DNA from 2 places in the Paenibacillus sp. FSL K6-2862 genome. Region 1 is predicted to be linked to the other one. Evidence: a T-box and tRNA genes for the amino acid it is inferred to sense, from the RefSeq annotation. Region 1 holds a T-box; the other holds one or more tRNA genes.

Region 1 (7,326 bases):
TCCATCGCCTGATCAACACAATGGCGAAAATCGGAATACGGAAATACACGGGGATCGGGAGCAGCAGAAGCGAAGTCCAGCGGTTCTTTCCAGTCCACGTCCTCTGCACCCACTCCGTTCTGCACAGCGTAATATCCCGACTGAGGGACGGCATACACCAGATGTCGCTGCTCAAGCCATTGATAGGCACGGATTGCCGTGCTTACACTGCATTGATAATGTTCAGCCAGCACACGTACCGCCGGGAGTTTAATTCCCTTATCAATCCACTGCTGATGCCCCCGCTGCTGCAGCTGTTCCTGTATCCAACGCTGCAGAGACTCCGCGATTATTTCATACTTTTTCATAAATAGAACCTATCCTTCCCACATAATTGTACCGGTACAATCCATGCTTTTCTTTATTGTACCACGACTGAACTGACAGTATATTGAATAAAGCAAAGACCTTACAGCAAGTGATAACAATCAAGGTGTTTGCCTAGTCCAACCGAGTTAATCAGGCTATATGGAGGAACAATATGAATACGACACGTACCCGGGCTTATGCCTATACCGCAGCCGTAATGTATGCGGCTATCATTGGTTTATCTTTTCTATTTGTCAAAATGACCGTCAATGTCGCACACCCGATGGATGTGCTTGCACATCGGTTCGCCCTATCCCTTCTCGTCGTCAGCATCCCGGTTGTCCTGGGATGGATCAAAATCCGGCTCACACTGCGGGATCTATGGCGAATCATACCGCTCGGTCTGCTCTCGCCCGTTTTGTTTTTTGCCTTTCAGGCCTTTGGGCTTGTATCGTCCAATTCATCCGAGGCCGGAATCATTCAGGCCATGGCCCCTGTCTTCACCCTTATTCTGGCTTCAGTATTCTTGAAGGAACGGACATCTGTGCTGCAAAAGCTATTCCTGCTTCTTTCTGTGGCCGGAGTGGTCTTCATCTTCCTGATGAAAGGCAGCGGAATGACTTCAGGTAATTTCAAGGGAATTGCCCTGCTGCTGCTCTCTACGGTTTGCTTTGCAGGGTATGGTGTGCTTGCCAGACCGCTTACCCAGAAGTATAAGCCGATGGAATTAACGTGGGTTACCCTGCTCGTCGGTTGTCTTGTTTTTAACGTCTCCGCCGTCATCCGTCATTTATCCAGCGGTACGATAAGCGATTTTGTAAAACCTCTCGGGGATGCATCTTATCTGGGGGCACTGGCCTATCTGGCCATCCTATCCACCATGATTTCGACTCTGCTGTCCAGCTATGCGTTAACCCATCTGGAAGCTTCGAAGATGAGTGTATTCAGCAACTTCTCTACCTTGATTTCCATAGCGGGTGGCGCCTGGATTTTGCATGAACCCGTTGGCGGATACCATGTTGTCGGAGCCATCCTGATTATCGCAGGTGTGCTCGGAACCAATATGAGTGGCAGAAAACACAGGCTGGTCAGTGAAGTCTAAGCATGATACAATGTGTAAAATTGTAAACGGACGTTATCAACGATGATGAAGAGAAGTACATACGACAGCGTGCTCCAGAGAGCCGGCGGATGGTGGAAGCCGGTGCACGGGTCGTATGGAAATGGGCTTCGGAGTTCCGAGCTGAACACGGCCTGTATCCTGTAATCGGGGTGCAGGACGGTAAGTAGGCAAGGCGGCATGTTCAGCCGTTATCCAAGGACAGGATATCGATCAATAGATATGCTGGTTCCTGTCTGGTTTTTCAATCAGCCTGACCATGAATCTTGATCCGTATCTCCAAGCGGGCCGCAACCAGCGGCCAATTAAGGTGGCACCGCGAAGCATAAGCTTCGTCCTTCTGTTCTGTTCCCTCACGGGAATCAGGATGAAGGACGAGGCTTTTTTTTGATATCTGCATACTGTACAGGCTGAAAGGGGGTGATGGTCGTGGAAGACGGCTGGTGGCGTCAGCAGATTATAATGCTCGAACAATCACAAATTCAAAGGAGAATGAACCATGAGTATGAACAAGGTGTTATTTTGACTGGAGACCGGACCACAGGGCAGCTTCATCTCGGCCATTACGTGGGCAGCCTGCGCAGTCGGGTGCAATTGCAGAATGAATACAAAACCTATATTTTACTGGCAGATGTGCAGGCGCTGACCACACACTATAATCAGCCAGGACTGATTGCAGACAGTGTTTATCAAGTGACTCTCGATTATCTCGCCGTAGGTATTGACCCGAACCAAGCCACGCTGTTCATCCAATCCATGATACCGGAGATTGCGGAATTAACGGTGATCTTCTCCATGTTTGTCACCGTGAACACGCTTCGGCACAACCCCACCATCAAAACCGAAGCGCGTGATCGCGGATATACGGATCTGTACTACGGTTTCCTGGGCTATCCAGTCAGTCAGGCCGCTGATATTGCATTCTGCAAAGCGACACTCGTTCCAGCAGGCGAAGACCAGATTCCACATGTTGAGACTGCACGCAAACTGGTCCGCAGATTTAATGAGCTCTACGCTCCGGTTCTGCCGGAACCACGCATATTGACTGGTGAGCGGCTTGGCGGACTCGATGGCATCGGCAAAATGAGCAAAAGCATGGGCAACGCCATCTCCTTAAATGCGAGTCCGGAAGATGTGCATGCCAAACTGACCAAGGCCAAGACCGATCCTGCACGCGTTCATCGTACCGACCCAGGCCATCCTGATATCTGCCCGGTATTTGCATACCATCAGTTATTCCGGAAGGAGCACGCTGAAGAAATTCATGCCAGCTGCAGCCAGGGCTCCATCGGGTGCAGAGAATGCAAGCATTTTGCTGGCACAGCGATTAACGATTTGCTTGCACCCTTTCATGAACGGCGAAATCATTATGAGCAGCGTGAAAATGAGGTGAAAGAAATTCTTATCGACGGCACCCGTCAGGCCCGCAAAGTCGCGCGAGAAACGATGCTGGAAGTACGAGAAGCGATGGGAATTCGTTATTTCGACCTTTAAGGTTAAGGAACAACCCGGAACTACAGCACGGGATACATCAACTTAACTACTCGCATGTCTGTATGAAGACCACAAATGACGTTAACACTGCTGAGGATAGTCTATCGCGAAAAGGGGACCCCTCAGCATGAAACCTAGACAACCTTCTTTTTTGCAAGCCATGATGTTAATCATGTTATCTGTTGGCCTGATCAGCCACGTCCTGATCATTCCTGCCTTATTAAGTGCGGCCAAAAGGGACGCCTGGATTTCTGTCCTGTTATCGGCAGGACCCTATCTGGTGTTTGCGCTCATGCTTGCCTACGTCTCTCGCTTTCTTCAGCATCAAACCTTACATGAATGGCTGACTTCCCATCTGGGAAAACCCCTGGGCTTGCTCTTCCGGATCGGAAACAGCCTCTTTTTCTTGTCCGTCATCTATTTCACCCTGCATGATACCACCACCTGGGCTAAAACCAGTTATCTGACGGAGACACCAATATTGGCAACAAGCATTGCTCTTATGTCGCTCTGTGCCTATGCGGCCTATAAAGGCATTCGTTCGCTCGCATTTACAGCAGGACTCGTTCTGCCCCTTGTTGTGCTGCTTGGCTTCTATGTCGCAATCGTAAATACTCAATACAAGGATTACAGCCGTCTGCTCCCCGTTCTTGAACAGGGCTGGCGTCCCGTTCTTCACGGCATGGTGTACAGCCTCGCAGGCATGTTTGAGCTGCTGTTCATTTGGTATATACAGCCCCATCTGTCGAAGCGGATACGTGTATGGCAGTACGTTATGCTTGCTTTTATTATTCTTGGATTGACACTTGGCCCACTTGTGGGGGCTATCGTAGAATTTAATCCTTTTGAGGCTGCCAAAATGCGTTATCCTGCTTTTGAGGAATGGAGAATTGCCTCCTTGGGCAAATACATTGCACAGACCGATTTCTTCTCCATCTATCAGTGGCTCGCCGGCTCATTTACCCGAATAAGTCTTGCCATGTATATTGTGGTAGAAATTTGGAATATTAAGAACACCTCCAGAAGGATCATCACGTTTATTTCAATCGCCGTTTTCTTCATCCTCTCCATGGTGTACCGTCTGGACGATATGACATTCGAAAAAATGCTTGTCCACTACGTATTCCCGTTCAATCTCATCTATCTAAGTGGACTAGCGATTATTGCAACCACCGTTGCATTCATCAGTTCACGCCAACAGAGGAGGAAACATCATGGAGCACCAAGCGATTGACATCACGTCCCATGAAACACTGCTTGCCTCTTTGAAAAAACAATTCGATCCCTGTGCGGATGTTGTTATTCAGACTTTTCCTGCCAAAGATGAAACCGATAAGTCGGTCATTATGCTATATTGTGACGGCTTGACCGATGCCAAACAAATTAACCAGTTCATTATTCCCCGGCTGGAACAGCATTCTCTGCTTATCGAAGAAACACATCCCAAAGAATTGGGGTTAACTCTAAATCCGATCGAAGATCTTACAGATACAGAGAATATAAACCTTCTAATTTTCAGTGGACAACTGCTGCTCATTTTCGGTAATGGCGATCAGTCGTGCAGTTTGGATATTGCGAGTATACCTGGGCGCAATCCTGAGGAATCCGCCATTGAGTCCTCCGTAAAAGGACCCCGGGACGGATTCACCGAGGAGCTGAACGTTAATATCGCACTCATCCGCAAACGGATAAAAACCTCTTCGATGTGTTTTGAAAAATACGTAAAAGGCGGTCGTACACAGACTACCATTGGTCTGTTGTATGTAAAAGACATCATTAATCCGGAGATTCTGAAAGAAGCGCGCCGGAATCTTGACCAGATTGAAGTCGATGGCATTCTCGGTACTTCTGTTATGGAACGTTCGATTATGGGAGGCGTCCGCAGTATCTTCCCGCTCACCGATAATACAGAACGTCCTGATTATGTCGTGAGTTCACTCTTAAATGGACGTTTTGCTGTTCTGATCGAGGGCTCGCCCGTAGCCATCATTGCACCAACCACGCTGTTCAATCAGTTGAAGTCACCAGAAGATGAGAGTACACCTTTTTTTATTGTGACATTTGAACGAATCTTAAGGATATCAGGTTTGCTTATCGCTTCCTTTTTTCCAGCCTTCTATATCGGTCTGACCAGTTTTAATGTGGAACAGATCCCTCTACCCCTTCTGGCGACCATTGCCGGAACTCGTATGGGCCTGCCCTTACCAGTGACACTGGAAGCCTTTTTGATGATCTTTATGTTTGAATTATTCAATGAGGCTGGCCGCAGACTGCCGCGTGCACTGGGCCAGACTGTCAGTGTGGTGGGTGGACTCATCATTGGAGATGCAGCTATTCGTGCCGGAATCACTTCTCCTACCATCATTGTGTCTGTGGCCATTTCGGTCATTTCCAGCTACATTTTGGTCAATACGGTACTAAGCGGGGCTACAGCCCAAGTTCGAATAGGGATGCTTGTGATGTCTTCCCTCCTTGGACTGTTCGGTTTCATGCTTGGGCTATTCGCCCTACTGGTACATTTGGTTTCCTTGGAGTGTTATGGCGTTTCCTATTTGTCTCCCGTCTCTCCCTATATTCCCGGTGACTTTACCCAAGCCGTATCCATGCAGCCTACCATGAAAAGAACCAAGCGCCCGGCCGCACTCCATACTCAGGATTCCACCCGCCGGAGGAAACGCCCTTGAACAGATGGTTTTCCATGGGCCTTATGCTTATGAGTTGTCTGATCTTACTGACGGGGTGCTGGGATTCCAAAGAGGTTCAGAGCATTAACTTTATTACGGGTATAGGGATCGATTATGAAGATGGCAAGTATATCGCTTATGCCCAACTGATCGATTTCTCCAGCATTGCCAAGCAAGAGGGGCCGACTTCACGGCAAGCAAGCGATATCTGGATTGGGCGAGGCGAAGGCACAACGCTCAGCATGGCGATTAATGACCTCTATCAGACTTCGCAGCAACAAACCCTTTGGACACATGTTAAAGCAATCGTTTTATCGAAAAACGCCCTTAACGGTCGGCTCGAGGATATTTTCAATACGCTGCTGCATTCCGGTGAGTTGAGATATACACCTTGGATTTACGGGACGGAACAAAGCATACCCGATGTTCTTGCTCCTTCTGCCTTGTTAAATCAATCTACGCAAACCATTGAGCTATTCGAACCGATCAAACTATATAAGCAGTTCTCTGCCTTTGAACCCATCCGCCTTCATCAGCTCCTTGATGGTTTTCGTGAGCCTGCTTCGGTTATTCTACTACCTTCTATAACCAACAGGAATCATACCTGGTTCAATGGGGATGAGAATCCCCCTCTAGTTAAAACCGATGGATTTTTCGTCATTACAGACGGCAAAAATCAAGGCAAGGTTTCAGGTGAAGACGCAGATGGTACTCGATTTGTAAATTACGATCATGTCTACCAGTACCCGTTGTACGTATACAAGAGTGGGGGGAAACTGCCTGATCTGACTCTTAGGCTCCTTGATCCGCATACCAAGGTTTCAGCCAGGATGGAAGGAAGCGGGGTCACCTTCGACCTGTCTACTTCAGTAAAAGGTATCATCATTGAGGAACACGTCTCTCACCAGTCTCCTCAAACGATGGAGGAAGCAGCCGAGAAACAGATCGAGTCTGCGATCCGTACTACATTTGAAAAGAACAAATCACGCCAGATCGACTCGTATGGTTTTGTGGAACATCTGTATCGTCATGACCTCGCATTGTGGAAAAAGGAGGTTCAGCACCGAGCGGATCCGATTAAACGATTCAAACTTGGAAAAGTGAAAGTCCATGTGAAAATCCTCAATGCCAGCACATACAAGTACACGGAGTAATGCACATAAAAACGACCAGCCACCTGCAGTCATTGCAAGGTGGCTGGTCGTCTTGGCATGAAAATTTAAGTCAGCGGAAAAGCCATGACACTCATCAGTGCCAGTTCGGGCTGTGTGGTATCCAAACGACTGTATTGAATGATAACAGGTACATTACTGGAAACGGTGATGGCATACGGCACACCTGAAGGAATAGACTGATCTCCGGAATGAAGAGATGCCGTACGGATGTGCTTGGTCCTTCTTCCCGGCACGCTTGCTTCTATGTTCTCGATCGGTTCCCTGTCTTCGAAGAAAATGGTTATATCGAGTGCTGCCTCCTCCTGACCCGTATTGAGAACACAGATGCTCTCATGACTCTCCAGCGAGCCCCGACTATCTGGCGGTATGTATCCGTCTGGAATAACCCAATAAGTGTGACCTGTAGCCGCTGCTGTCTCATGCTTTGCCAAACGGCCTGCTTCCGTATGCTCTCTTGCCATTAGGAGTCCTCCTCTATGCATGATATTTCCGCCCTATCTATCGT
Region 2 (7,326 bases), 1.1 Mb from region 1:
GGAATAACAAGATCAACCGCTGCACCGTATCGGTCACAAACGCCTGTACCAAGTCATCAGTCAAGTATGTTGGCACGATTCTGGGCTCATTGGCCGGCTCGTTAAAAAATGAAATCGTACGATCCCTCCAGCGGAGAATCTCTTCTGCGGTTAAACGTCCCTCGACATCATAACTCTGCGTGCTCTTAAGCATATGCCATACGCCCTCACTCCAACTGGCATGATGGTAGAGGTTAAAATCAATCTGATCTGTCTCCTGGTAGTACAAACGGCCAAGTTCATCCTTGGTTCGCTTCACATCGTTGGTTTCATCCGTGCTGGTGACTCGTTCCACGAATTCAGGATACAAACTCCGAAACCAGTAATAATCCGTCATGACATGTATGAAATAACCGCGTATAAACCACTTCCAGCCCTCATCTGAACATTGTTGAATGTAGACGGAGTATAGCTCTTGCAAACGTGCGACATAATTCTCATCACCCTTGGGGTTGAAGTGGGTGTATTCCTTGTCCTCCCTTGTTATACCTTCACGCATATGAATGGAATCCGGTGCAATATTCCCAAGATAGAATGGACCTCGTTCAACACGTTTTGGATTAGCATCAGCAAATAGCACAGCGACATGTAAGTGAACCATAGGCAGTGGCATGGAATATTCTCCTTTACATAAGAGTCTGCTGCTCATAGAACCGATAAGAACCGTTACTTAACAGCATTTAGCCGAGGAAAAGCAAATTCATCCCTGAACTCGTTCTAACAGAATTGTATTAAACAACTGTTCCAAATCTGTATGAAGAGCCGGCTGTTCACGAACCAACAGACTGATGTACTCCGATCCGCACTCATAGAAAACCAGACGATTATAAGGGGCTGCGTCCCCCCAATGATTCAATTCCAGCCCGAATTTTTCTCGTATCCGATTCTCGATATATCGCGCATAGCCTTCGTTCCACTCCAGCCAGTTCCAGTACTCCCCTTGTTCCTCTGTTAAAGAGCTGAATAACGCCTTTCTTGCTGATTGTACCTGGACTACATCCCCGCTCTTTAAGGCTGATAACAGTGAATTGATCCACTGGACCACATTCTCATCCTCATAAGGGAATTCGTAATCCAACTCCCATGTCACACGTTTAATTTTCTCCATCCTATGTTTAATTGGAAGACGATTTCCGATCTCCTCATATTTCTCATGGACATAACAATGAACATACTCGTGAAACAGAAACACTTTCTGCTCAAAATTTTGGAAGGCTGAGTCTGTCACAATTGCACACATTCGTTCGTTCATATGGTGCACTGGCATGGCTGCCAGACACTCGTCAGGGATGTTAAGATCATCCGGAACAGTTTTCACCCATTCATATTGCCCTTTCTCTACCGAATAATCATACATATATAATAGGGCATCAAATGCAACAACCACAGGATAATGCTCTGTAAATAAAGGATGTATGCTGACCAAGTCTTTTTGAAGCTCGTTCAACTCGTTGATTTGTTCTAAGAAAGTATCCACCATGTCATTTGCCCTCTCTTTACTTAATTGATGTGTTAATCATACTAAACCAGTAGAAATAAAACACTGAGAGAAAAATGATAATCTTGTGGTTGGTTGATTCATGAGAGAATTAGAAGCGTCCCCCGCGTTTTTCACTTAGATAGATATCCAATGCTTGGATTCCACGTTGAGCAAGTTTTATAAATAGGATTAGAGCGTATATGCCCAATCCGTATAACACCAAGTTAAATATAATTGCAAAGATTGACACTATTGAGAACAATACTTTTTCCTCCTAATCAACCTGATCAAAGCAGAAACGTCTAAGCTACAGGCATGTTATTTTTAGTTATGATTCCTATTTTAGCATATTTTACCTAAGTTTACTTTTAAGTAGATCAATGAGTACTTAATCAGTTATGGGTTTCTGATAAAACAAAAAAACTCCCATTCAAAAATAGTTGAAAGGAGTTTTATAGAGATTCAATAATATTTTGATCCATTCTTCACTCAAAGTACTTCTAGGTTATGCATTAGAATTTATCTATCCCCATGCTGATCTTAGTTCTAAACTGTACCGTATTGCCCCGCAGTTCGTTAATCACAGTTGTTCAGGCAGCCCGTACAAATACATATTTATGCAGTCCGTATTATTTTTCAAAGCTTCAATAGTCTTAACATGTGGAGACTTAAATATCGTCATATACTCGGCTTCGTCGTACTCTTTTCGGATCGTAAAGGCAAGTTTTTCTTCATCCAATGAAAACTCTGCTTGGATTCCAGGCTTGTTTCCTCGAGCATCCAATCGGATCCATGAATCTAAATGTTGAATATAAACAGCATTTAATGCATGGATACAATAGCCCGTATCTGGAGTGTCCCCGATCGTAAGTCGTTGATAACAGAAGCCAGATGGTATTCCCTCTCTCCGTAATATGGCACATAGAAGATTTGCTTTGGCATAGCAGATACCTTCTTTATAAATCAATGTTTCTGAAGCGGAACATGTGACTCTAGAACTCTTGATATCCCAGGAATGGGCAATTTGATCTCTGACATACATATATGACTGTTTGATATAATCCACCTGATCTTCCGATGATGCTGCTAATTCTGAAGCCAGTCCAGCAACCAGTGGGTGGTCATAATTGACCTCGTCAGTCACGGTCAAATAATCCGCAACGACTCGAGTTTCACAGATTAGATTCATTTTTATCAACCTTTCAATAATTATACTTAATATGCAAGTCTTCAATTAGTTTAATAGCATAATTATACATAGTAAAGAATAATAATCCCTGTATTCTTTATTCTGTTGTACTGCTCGTTAGCTTAATAAACTAAAGTGTAGTGAGTTATCATTTAATTTTACTCCGTAGAGTTTGAGAAAATACGAAAAACCCTTGAGGAATACTCAAGGGTTTTTGATATTCAGCAGGCACCATCGTCAGTATAGCTTATAACTATGGTACATTTTGATGATTTTAGAAGTTACACGCGGGATGAATAATCCCCCAACATGTACAAAAACAATGAGCCATGAAGGGCTCGAACCTTCGACACCCTGATTAAAAGTCAGGTGCTCTACCAACTGAGCTAATGGCTCATAATAAAATGGCAGGGGCAGCAGGAATTGAACCCACACCAACGGTTTTGGAGACCGTTGTTCTACCTTTAAACTATGCCCCTAAAATGGTGGAGGCTGAGGGGCTCGAACCCCCGACCCTCTGCTTGTAAGGCAGATGCTCTCCCAGCTGAGCTAAGCCTCCGTATCTATGACCCGTAGGGGATACTCTCACTTCGCTCGAGACTGCGTAGCAGTTGCTAACGATGATGATCCTCCGACGAACCTTTGGGATTCTCATCCCTTGTTGCTTTAAGAAGTAAAGTTATGACCCGTAGGGGATTCGAACCCCTGTTACCTCCGTGAAAGGGAGGTGTCTTAACCCCTTGACCAACGGGCCTTAATAGCTCTCAACAAACAAGAAGCTGTAAAATCTACTAACTGAGCTTTTGACTCAAATGAGCCAAAAAAAATACCCCAGTGGGGTCTCGCTTGGCAGCGTCCTACTCTCCCAGGACCCTTCGGTCCAAGTACCATCGGCGCTAGAGGGCTTAACGGTCGTGTTCGGGATGGGTACGTGTGGAACCCCTCCGCTATCGCCACCAAACGATGCTGCTATACACTCAGAGATTATTCTCTGAAAACTAGATCCGAAACGAAACTTGCAATCAAAACCTGCAATTTGGATAAGCCCTCGACCGATTAGTACTGGTCAGCTCCATGCATTACTGCACTTCCACCCCCAGCCTATCTACCTCGTCGTCTTCAAGGGGTCTTACATACTGGGAAATCTCATCTTGAGGGGGGCTTCACGCTTAGATGCTTTCAGCGCTTATCCCGTCCGTACATAGCTACCCAGCGGTGCTCCTGGCGGAACAACTGGTACACCAGCGGTACGTCCATCCCGGTCCTCTCGTACTAAGGACAGCTCCTCTCAAATTTCCTACGCCCACGACAGATAGGGACCGAACTGTCTCACGACGTTCTGAACCCAGCTCGCGTACCGCTTTAATGGGCGAACAGCCCAACCCTTGGGACCTACTTCAGCCCCAGGATGCGATGAGCCGACATCGAGGTGCCAAACCTCCCCGTCGATGTGGACTCTTGGGGGAGATAAGCCTGTTATCCCCAGGGTAGCTTTTATCCGTTGAGCGATGGCCCTTCCATGCGGTACCACCGGATCACTAAGCCCGACTTTCGTCCCTGCTCGACTTGTAGGTCTCGCAGTCAAGCTCCCTTATGCCTTTGCACTCTTCGAATGATTTCCAACCATTCTGAGGGAACCTTTGGGCGCCTCCGTTACTCTTTAGGAGGCGACCGCCCCAGTCAAACTGCCCACCTGACACTGTCCCCGTACCCGCTAAGGGCACCAGGTTAGAACCTAGATACGATCAGGGTGGTATCCCAACGGTGCCTCCACACAAGCTGGCGCTCATGCTTCAAAGGCTCCCACCTATCCTGTACAGATCGTACCCAAATTCAATATCAAGCTGCAGTAAAGCTCCATGGGGTCTTTCCGTCTTGTCGCGGGTAACCTGCATCTTCACAGGTATTAAAATTTCACCGGATCTCTCGTTGAGACAGCGCCCAAGTCGTTACGCCATTCGTGCGGGTCAGAATTTACCTGACAAGGAATTTCGCTACCTTAGGACCGTTATAGTTACGGCCGCCGTTTACTGGGGCTTCGGTTCACAGCTTCGGGATTACTCCCTAACCGCTCCCCTTAACCTTCCAGCACCGGGCAGGCGTCAGCCCGTATACTTCGCCTTACGGCTTCGCACAGACCTGTGTTTTTGCTAAACAGTCGCTTGGGCCTTTTCACTGCGGCCCCCTCGTGCTATTCACACTACCGGGGCACCCCTTCTCCCGAAGTTACGGGGTCATTTTGCCGAGTTCCTTAACGAGAGTTCTTCCGCGCGCCTTAGAATTCTCTTCTCGCCTACCTGTGTCGGTTTGCGGTACGGGCACCTTCATCTGGCTAGAGGCTTTTCTTGGCAGTGTGAGATCATGACCTTCGCTACTGTAATTTTCACTCCCCATCACAGCTCAGCCTTAATGATGTGCGGATTTGCCTACACATCAGCCTCACTGCTTGGACAGACATCCATCAGTCTGCGTCACTACCCTACTGCGTCCCCCCATCGCTCGTAACGATTTACGGTGGTACAGGAATTTCGACCTGTTGTCCTTCGACTACGCCTTTCGGCCTCGCCTTAGGTCCCGACTTACCCTGAGCGGACGAGCCTTCCTCAGGAACCCTTAGGCTTTCGGCGGATCAGATTCTCACTGATCTTTTCGTTACTCATACCGGCATTCTCACTTGTATAATGTCCAGCGCTCCTTACGGTACACCTTCAACCCTTATACAACGCTCCCCTACCCCTGATGCAAAGCATCAAGCCATAGCTTCGGTGGTGTGTTTAGCCCCGTTACATTTTCGGCGCAGAGTCACTCGACCAGTGAGCTATTACGCACTCTTTCAATGGTGGCTGCTTCTAAGCCAACATCCTGGTTGTCTGTGCAACTCCACATCCTTTCCCACTTAACACACACTTGGGGACCTTAGCTGATGGTCTGGGCTGTTTCCCTTTTGACAATGGATCTTAGCACTCACTGTCTGACTCCCGGAAGTAAGTCTATGGCATTCGGAGTTTGACTGAGCTTGGTAACCCTTGCGGGCCCCGCACCCAATCAGTGCTCTACCTCCACGACTCTGTTTTCCGAGGCTAGCCCTAAAGCTATTTCGGGGAGAACCAGCTATCTCCGAGTTCGATTGGAATTTCTCCGCTACCCCCACCTCATCCCCGCACTTTTCAACGTGCGTGGGTTCGGGCCTCCAGTGCGTGTTACCGCACCTTCACCCTGGACAGGGGTAGATCACCCGGTTTCGGGTCTACGTCCACGTACTATGTCGCCCTATTCAGACTCGCTTTCGCTGCGGCTCCGGCTCTTCACCTTAACCTTGCACGGGAACGTAACTCGCCGGTTCATTCTACAAAAGGCACGCCATCACCCCTAAAATGGGCTCTGACTTCTTGTAAGCACACGGTTTCAGGTTCTATTTCACTCCCCTTCCGGGGTGCTTTTCACCTTTCCCTCACGGTACTGCTTCACTATCGGTCGCTAGGAAGTATTTAGCCTTGGCAGATGGTCCTGCCGGATTCATACGGGGTTTCACGTGCCCCGCACTACTCGGGATCCGTCTCGGAGAGAGCAGACTTTCAATTACAGGGCTTTTACCTTCTTTGGCGGGCCTTTCCAGACCTCTTCGTTTAACCGGCTCCTTTGTAACTCCATGTGAGACGTCCCACAACCCCAGAGAGCAAGCTCTCTGGTTTGGGCTTCTCCGCGTTCGCTCGCCGCTACTGACGGAATCACTATTGTTTTCTCTTCCTCAAGGTACTTAGATGTTTCAGTTCCCCTGGTATGCCTCTACATAACCTATGTATTCAGTTATGAGTAACTGGATATTACCCCAGCTGGGTTTCCCCATTCGGACATCCCCGGATCAAAGCTTGCTTACAGCTCCCCGAGGCAGTATCGTTGTTCGCCACGTCCTTCATCGGCTCCTAGCGCCTAGGCATCCTCCGTGTGCTCTTAGTAGCTTAACCAATTGCTCCGGTTTCGACTTCTCACTTCCCTTGGTTTGCTTGTGCAAATCCAAAAGCCGTTCCCATTCGATACCATCGCAAAGCAGTTTTCGCTAATATTTGAAACTTGTTTAACACAAGTTCAGCTAAAAGGAATGTTCTAATTCGCAATTTTCGTTTCGATATCTAGTTTTCAAAGAACAAGCTCCATGCAAAAGCAAGCTGTTTGAGAGTTTGAGCTCTCAAAACTGAGCAACGAGTGAGCAACTAGCCGACCTGGCTAGATTTTGTATTTGAATGTCTTCGTTACAGAAGACGATTCTCCATAGAAAGGAGGTGATCCAGCCGCACCTTCCGATACGGCTACCTTGTTACGACTTCACCCCAATCATCTATCCCACCTTCGGCGGCTGGCTCCTTGCGGTTACCCCACCGACTTCGGGTGTTATAAACTCTCGTGGTGTGACGGGCGGTGTGTACAAGACCCGGGAACGTATTCACCGCGGCATGCTGATCCGCGATTACTAGCAATTCCGACTTCATGCAGGCGAGTTGCAGCCTGCAATCCGAACTGAGACCGGCTTTTTAGGATTCGTTCCACCTCGCGGCTTCACAGCCCGTTGTACCGGCCATTGTAGTACGTGTGTAGCCCAGGTCATAAGGGGCATGATGAT

Evidence for each region. The T-box of region 1 lies ahead of trpS (tryptophan--tRNA ligase). A T-box ahead of a tRNA ligase gene usually reads a tRNA of that ligase, here a tRNA-Trp.
Region 2: it encodes a tRNA-Trp, which carries the amino acid that the T-box ahead of trpS (tryptophan--tRNA ligase) is inferred to sense. The anticodon was not compared.

What each region holds. Positions count from the first base shown of each region.
Region 1 covers NZ_JBBOSN010000001.1:676,069-683,394, reverse strand. Annotated here, with positions in the region: gene MHB82_RS03250 (aminotransferase-like domain-containing protein) at 1-347, opposite strand, end outside; gene MHB82_RS03245 (DMT family transporter) at 521-1,450, shown strand; T-box leader at 1,484-1,811, shown strand; gene trpS (tryptophan--tRNA ligase) at 1,898-2,962, shown strand; gene MHB82_RS03235 (GerAB/ArcD/ProY family transporter) at 3,090-4,196, shown strand; gene MHB82_RS03230 (spore germination protein) at 4,177-5,646, shown strand; gene MHB82_RS03225 (Ger(x)C family spore germination protein) at 5,643-6,800, shown strand; gene MHB82_RS03220 (sensory rhodopsin transducer) at 6,866-7,282, opposite strand; gene MHB82_RS03215 (rhamnogalacturonan acetylesterase) at 7,320-7,326, opposite strand, start outside.
Region 2 covers NZ_JBBOSN010000001.1:1,770,600-1,777,925, reverse strand. Annotated here, with positions in the region: gene MHB82_RS08290 (hypothetical protein) at 1-652, opposite strand, end outside; gene MHB82_RS08285 (hypothetical protein) at 740-1,519, opposite strand; gene MHB82_RS08280 (transglutaminase-like domain-containing protein) at 2,100-2,708, opposite strand; tRNA gene MHB82_RS08275 (tRNA-Lys) at 3,032-3,104, opposite strand; tRNA gene MHB82_RS08270 (tRNA-Trp) at 3,114-3,187, opposite strand; tRNA gene MHB82_RS08265 (tRNA-Val) at 3,192-3,267, opposite strand; tRNA gene MHB82_RS08260 (tRNA-Glu) at 3,391-3,462, opposite strand; rRNA gene rrf (5S ribosomal RNA) at 3,553-3,669, opposite strand; rRNA gene MHB82_RS08250 (23S ribosomal RNA) at 3,745-6,673, opposite strand; rRNA gene MHB82_RS08245 (16S ribosomal RNA) at 6,982-7,326, opposite strand, start outside.